Regions from separate parts of the Microbacterium sp. NPDC057659 genome, predicted to be linked through region 1. Evidence: predicted binding sites of a transcription regulator. Region 1 holds the regulator's gene; the other holds the start of a gene.
The links. Region 1 encodes LexA, which represses DNA repair genes until DNA is damaged. Its sites were predicted from a motif close to TCGAACANNTGTTCGA; they were not measured.

Region 1 (3,410 bases):
CGCGTGCGGCTGGCGGTGCGGTCGCTCATACTGCCGATCCTATCGAGGCCATGGCATCGAGGAACGCGGTGGTCTCGGCCTCGGTGCCGGCGCTGACGCGAAGGTGTCCCTGGATGCCGATGTCGCGGATCAGCACACCGCGGTCGTACAGGGCGCGCCAGGTCGTGTGCGGGTCGTCGACACCGCCGAACAGGACGAAGTTCGACCATGATTCGTGCGGGAGGTAGCCGAGCTCGGTCAGCCCTGCGGTGATGCGGTCGCGCTGCACGACGATGTCGTCGACCATGCGCAGCATGACGTCGGCGTTGCGCAGGGCCGCAGTCGCCGCCGCCTGGGTCAGAGCGCTCAGGTGATATGGCAGACGCACCAGGCGGAGCGCATCGATGAAGGCAGGATCCGCGGCCAGGTAGCCGACGCGTGCACCGGCGAAGGCGAAGGCCTTGCTCATCGTGCGCGACACGCACAGCCGCGGACGCCCATCAAGAAGAGTGAGCGCCGACGGCGCATCCTTGGGGGCGAACTCGTGATAGGCCTCGTCCACGATCACCACGCCGCGGGCGACCTCGTAGACCGCCTCCACGACATCGAGTCCAAGGGGGGTGCCGGTGGGGTTGTTGGGCGCACACAGGAAGACGACATCCGGGTCAGCGGCTGCGACCTGATCCGCGGCGTCCTGCGGGTCGATCCGGTAGTCGTCGCCACGCGTGCCGGCGATCCACCTCGCTCCGGTGCCCTGCGCGAGCAGGGGGTACATCGAGTACGTCGGAGCGAACCCGAAGGCCGTGCGGCCGGGGCCGGCGAAGGCCTGCAGAATGTGCTGCAACACCTCGTTGGACCCGTTGCCCGCCCAGATCTGATCCGGACGCAGACCGTGGCCGAGATAGTTCGCGAAGCCCTCGCGCAGCCGCGTGAACTCCCGGTCCGGATAGCGGTTCACCTCGCGCAGCGCCGCGGCGACGTCCTCGAGGATCTGGGCCGCCACATCATCCGGAACCGGATGGGTGTTCTCGTTGACGTTCAGCGCGACCGGCAGCGGCGCCTGCGGCGCGCCGTACGGTGTGAGTCCGCGCAGATCATCGCGGAGGGGCAGCTCGTCGAGTGAGGTCACCCGTCAATCGTATGGCGGGTGCCACCCTGGTTCAGTCCGTGTAACGTGCGGGAATCGCGATCTCCTGGCCGACCTGCAGGACGCCGCCGTGCAGGTTGTTCAGACTGTTGATCTCGTCGACGACGTCACGCGGATCAGCGCCGGGAGCCACCTCGCCCGCGATGGACCAGAGTGTGTCGCCCGGCATGACCATGACCGTCTCGAAGTCGACGGGGGCCGTGCGCTCGCCCGACGCGAGCGCGGAACCGCCGGCGATGCCCGCGTAGGCGATGCCGATGGCGACGGGGGTGGCGACGAGAGCGCTCAGCACCCGGCGTCCGCGCCGCGTCATGCGCAGGCGGGTGCCGATGACTGCAGTGGGGGCGATGCCGATGGTGCTCATGTCGTGCTCCTCGTCAGATGGAATCAGCTTTCGCATCCGCCGCTCGGCCGGGAACGGCGGATGCGAAGCTGTGTTCCGAACTTATCTTCGATATCGAATACTTGTCAAGCGTTCTTCGAAATCCGCGACCCTCGTTCACCGACACGCTCGAACAGATCTTCCGATTCCGGCGACTTCTCGGATACGGTTTCGATAACGACACCCCATCACGGACCACCGACATTCGAATCGGCTGCTCTCGGAGCACGGTGGGCCGGCGCACGAAGGAGCACCGATGAGCGACATCGCAGGCAACGCATCCGAGGCGCCGCGCACCCGCCGGCGCAAGAGCCTGAGCGCGAAGCAGATGGCGATCCTGGAGGTCATCCAGACCTCGATCGCCACTTACGGGTATCCGCCGAGCATGCGCGAGATCGGTGACGCGGTGGGGCTGAAGTCGCTGTCCAGCGTCACCCACCAGCTCGGCCAGCTCGAGCTCAGCGGCTATCTGCGCCGCGATCCCGGCAAGACCCGTGCCATGGAGGTGCTGATCGATCTGCCGGGAGCCAGCACCGAGAACCCCGCCGACGCCGTCCCGCCGGTGGGCGACGCAGCACTGGTGCCCCTGGTCGGCCAGATCGCCGCCGGTGTCCCGATCACCGCCGAGCAGCAGGTGGAGGAGATCTTCCCCCTGCCCCGGCAACTGGTCGGCAAGGGCGAGCTGTTCATGCTGAAGGTGCAGGGGGAGTCGATGATCGACGCCGCCATCTGCGACGGCGACTGGGTCGTGGTCCGCTCGCAGAGCACCGCCGAGAACGGTGAGATCGTCGCGGCGATGCTCGACGGCGAGGCCACAGTGAAGACCTTCCGGCAGCGCGACGGCCACACCTGGCTGCTGCCGCGCAACTCCTCCTTCGAGCCGATCCTCGGCGACGATGCCGTCGTCCTCGGCAAGATCGTCGCCGTTCTCCGCGCGGTCTGACCGCCTTACTGCACCTACGACCAAGGCACTCCCTGATCCAGGGAGTGCCTTCGTCGTTCCGTGTGACTCCGTATGTCGCAGAGCCGTACCCTCGAGACATGGCATCCGCATACGGCACCTGGCACTCCCCTTTCGACGCCGCGAGCATGGCGGCCGCGACGCCGCGGATCGACGGCGCACGATTCGTCGGTGATGAGATCTGGTGGGGCGAGTCGGTGCCCGCCGAGGGCGGCCGCATCGCGGTGCGCAGCTCGACCGGCGCCGAGATCCTGCCGTCACCCTGGAACGCGCGCTCTCGCGTGCACGAGTACGGAGGCGGAGCGTGGACGACAGACGCCGCCGGCACCCTGTACTTCGTCGAAGGCGGCGACCAGCGTGTGTACCGGATGCCGCGGGGCGGATCGCCCCAGCCGATCACCGAGGCCGGCCCCCAGTACGGCGGTCTGTCGGTGCAGCACGGGCGCCTGCTCGCGGTGCGCGAGGACCTGCGCCCCGAACGGCACGTCCGGGCGATCGTGGAGATCCCCACCGACGGCTCCGCCGCCGACAACGATGACGCCGCGCGCGTCTTCGTGTCGACGAGCGGTTTCGTCGCGCATCCCGCGCTCTCCCCCGACGGCACCCGCATCGCCTGGGTGCAGTGGAGCACGGAGCGGATGCCATGGGAGCAGTGTCTCCTGCACCTCGCGGCCATCGGCACCGATGAACTCGCCACCATCGGCACCGGCGCCGCACTGCAGCCGGAGTGGGTGACGGACACCGAGCTGCTGTTCCTGGACGACCCGAAGGGGCGCTGGAACCTCGAACGCGTCGAGCTGGACGGCCTGCACGTCGCCTCGCGGACCGCGTACCCGATCGACGCCGACACGGGCGGCGGTCTGTGGGTGCTCGGCAACCGGTGGTACCGCCCTCTGGGCGACAGCCGGATCGCGGCAGTGCGCACGAACGGGGCGGACGAG
Region 2 (3,410 bases), on a different contig from region 1:
CATCCTGGTCTGGGGCACGAACGGCAAGCCGATCTCTCTGATGCTGTGCACGGTGGCCGATGGCCGCATGATCGACATCGTGTCGATCATCGACCCGGCACGGCTCGCGACGATGCACCTGCCGGCGCGGACCGCGGGAGCATGACAGGGGAGGGGCGCATGAGTTCGTACTGGGAGCAGGGAGGGCTGCGAAGGCAGCAGCCGGTGGTCGCGGTGCGTCCGAACGACGACGCCCCGCCGCCGAGCGGAGAGTGGCCGACCAGCATCCCGGCTGTGGCGCAGGTGCTGCAGGACGGGATCGACCTCGACCCGGGCGTGACGTTCCTGGTCGGCGAGAACGGCAGCGGCAAGTCGACCATCGTCGAGGGGATCGCGATCGCCTATGGTCTCTCGCCCGAGGGTGGTTCGCGGCAGGCGCGGCGCAGCACTCGACCCACCGAGTCGCCGCTGTCGGACTGGCTGCGCATCCAGCGCGGGGTGGGCGCCGACCGCTGGGGTTTCTTCCTGCGTGCGGAGACGATGCACTCGTTCTACACGTACCTCGAGGAGAACCCTTCGACCGGGCTGCCAGACGTCCCGTTCCATGAGATGAGCCATGGTGAGTCGTTCCTCGCGCTGCTCGGTTCACGTTTCTCGGATCCCGGCTTCTACTGCCTCGACGAGCCGGAGGCCGCGCTGTCGTTCGGGTCGACGCTGAGCCTCATCTCGGTGCTGCAGCGCATCGTCGCCGACGGCGGCCAGGTGCTCTGCGCCACGCACTCACCGGTGCTCGCCGCGCTCCCCGGCGCCCGCATCCTCGAGGTCGGGGAATGGGGGCTGCGCGAGGCGGAATGGGGCGACCTCGAACTGGTGCGGCACTGGCGCTCCTACCTCGACGAACCGGGCCGCTACCTGCGGCACCTGCTCGACTGAGCGCCGGTGCTCAGTGTGGATGACCGGCGCAGCGGGCCTTCCGGGGTTACCTCGCCGACGAGCCGCCGATCGTGACGTGTGCCAGGGCACGCTGCGCGGCCTCGCACGTGACGGCCCCGTGACTCGTCGTTCGTGCGGCGGGGTCTCGTCGAAGGTGGAGCATGAGCTCACCGAGGCCGTTCGCACGCTGATCGCGGCGGGGCGACCGGTCCCCCCAACCGGGGCGTCATCGCCGACCAGCACGCCGAGCGCGACATGTGCCACGGCCGCGTTGCGCGGCCTGGGCGCGAGGGCGCGCTGGTCGCGGGCGATCGAACGCAGGGAGTCGACAGCCGACGCGTGCGCGCACACGGTGCGGAAGCCGCGTCTGATGCCGCGAAGGCGGTGGCAGCGGGTGAGGCTGATTCCGGTGCGAGGAGCGCCCTCGAGCTTCAGCGTCGGAGGACGCGGATACGCTGAGAAAGGCCGGGATCACCTCTTGTCATGCTCGTAGATATGTTCTATGGTAGATGTGTGAACGAGGTGTCGAGATTCGAAGAGCGGGACGCTCTTCTCGATGCCTGGGCTGCGTGCCGGCGCGAGATCGACCAGATGGAGGCGCGGGCCGCTGAACTGCTCGCTGCGCGCCAGGTGCTGTTCGACGCGGATGTCGCGGAGCACCAGTTGGCGCGGGAGTCGATCCATCGGTCGATGATCGCGGAGTTCTCCGCGACGGGGCACCTGGCCAAGGGCACGGTGGAGTCGGCGTTCGCCGCGGCGCGGGCGCTCACCGATCATCACCCGGCCGTGCTGGACGCGCTGCGGGACGGCCGGATCACGATCGGGCACGTCCGTCAGATCGTTCGGGCAGCCGAGGCGATCGATGAGGCGGTCCGCAACGGCGCGGTCGACCCGGCGATGACGGCGCTGTTCGATGCCGCAGTGCTCGCGTTCGCCGAGATGGACTCCCCGGCGCGCACCGGGACGCGTGCCCGCCAGCTCGTGGCAGCGCTGCTGGGTGAGACGGCGCGGGAGAGGCATGAACGGGCGGCGTCGGAGCGGTGCGTGCAGATCGTGTCGATCGAGGACGGCCTGGCGCGCCTGACAGCGGTGCTTCCTGAGCACCTCGCGTTCGCGATCTGTGATCGGCTCGACCAGCTTGTCCGTGAGGTCGTGCGCGCCGAGAAGGCCGAGAGCGCCGAGCCGGCGGCGAGCGACGAGGCGTCCGATGCCGGATCGTCGGATGCTGGAGCCGCGATCGATGACATCGACGACGGCGACGATGATCTCGCCGAGGAGAACGACGCCGGATGGGCGGATCGGCTGCCCGATGACCCCGACTCGATCGAGGAGTTTCTTGCCCGGGTGGAGGCGTTCCTCGCCGCGGAGTCCGTCGGCGGCCCCGGCGACGGGCCGGCCGACGTGGGCCGTCCGTTCTTCGGGCACCCCGACGACGAATGGTTCCCCTCCGACCCCGAGCCGGCCGAGGACCTCCTCGCCCGTATGGATGCCTGCCTCGCCGACCTGAACCGTGACGACGACGCGCACCGTGCCGGCGAGCGCACGCTGGATCAGATCCGCGCTGACCTGTTCGCCGACCTGCTGCTCGGCGCCGACCCGACCGAGCTCTCCGGCACCGGGCTCGACGGCATCACCGCCCGCATCCAGGTCACGGTCGCCGCGGGCACCCTCGCCGGAGCCGACGACCGGATGGCCGAGATGGACGGGATCGGGCCCGTGCATCCCGACGTCGCGCGGGAACTCGCCGGCCGAAGTTCCGGATGGGCGAGGCTCTTCCTAGATCCGACCGGCATGATCGTCGAGACCGATGCCTATTCACCTACCGACGGCATGCGCAGATTCCTGCGCGCCCGAGATCAGCACTGCCGATTCCCCGGATGCCGCAGACCCGCGGCCTCATGCGAGATCGACCACAACCACGACCATGCCCTCGGTGGGGCGACCGCGATCGACAACCTCGCGCACTTCTGCGCCGCGCACCATCAGCTCAAACACCCCTCGGTGCCCGAACGGTTCCGATGGACCGCGCGCATCGCCACCGACGGCGCCGTCATCTGGACCGCGCCCGACGGCCGCGACTACACCGACGCCGCACCCCGCCGGGTCATGTTCGTCTGAGCCCACCAGCCCGGGAACGAGTGTCCCCGCTCAGACGTGATGCGCCCAGGCGGCCGAAGTGTCGGAGACCCCGATTACGCTCGAGCCATGACCTCGTTCGGCCTGCTCGAGAGCCCCGTCGGCGTGATCGGCGTCGAGAGCGACGGCGCCTCGATCACCCGCGTCACCTGGACCACGAGCATCCCCGCATCCGGCGGCGACCCCCTGCTCAGCGCAGCGCTCGAGCAGCTCGACGCCTACTTCGCCGGCGAGCTGGCGGCCTTCGACCTGCCGATCGGCCTGGGCAGGCAGACGTCGGTGACCCGGGCGGTGCTCGAGACGCTGCACGACACGGTCGGGCACGGCGAATCCGTCACCTACGGCGAGCTCGCCGCGCGCAG

Region 2: ACFVAE_RS07845 (DUF222 domain-containing protein) is a predicted target of LexA. The motif match lies at 1,400-1,415, and genes of this name have one in related genera.

Annotation. Positions count from the first base shown of each region.
Region 1 is NZ_JBHVHU010000004.1:206,019-209,428, reverse strand. It holds gene hisB (imidazoleglycerol-phosphate dehydratase HisB) at 1-29, opposite strand, end outside; gene ACFVAE_RS17455 (histidinol-phosphate transaminase) at 26-1,108, opposite strand; gene ACFVAE_RS17450 (LysM peptidoglycan-binding domain-containing protein) at 1,140-1,490, opposite strand; gene lexA (transcriptional repressor LexA) at 1,765-2,451, shown strand; gene ACFVAE_RS17440 (prolyl oligopeptidase family serine peptidase) at 2,550-3,410, shown strand, end outside.
Region 2 is NZ_JBHVHU010000001.1:1,655,084-1,658,493, reverse strand. It holds gene ACFVAE_RS07855 (sigma-70 family RNA polymerase sigma factor) at 1-145, shown strand, start outside; gene ACFVAE_RS07850 (AAA family ATPase) at 160-912, shown strand; gene ACFVAE_RS07845 (DUF222 domain-containing protein) at 1,426-3,030, shown strand; gene ACFVAE_RS07840 (methylated-DNA--[protein]-cysteine S-methyltransferase) at 3,118-3,410, shown strand, end outside.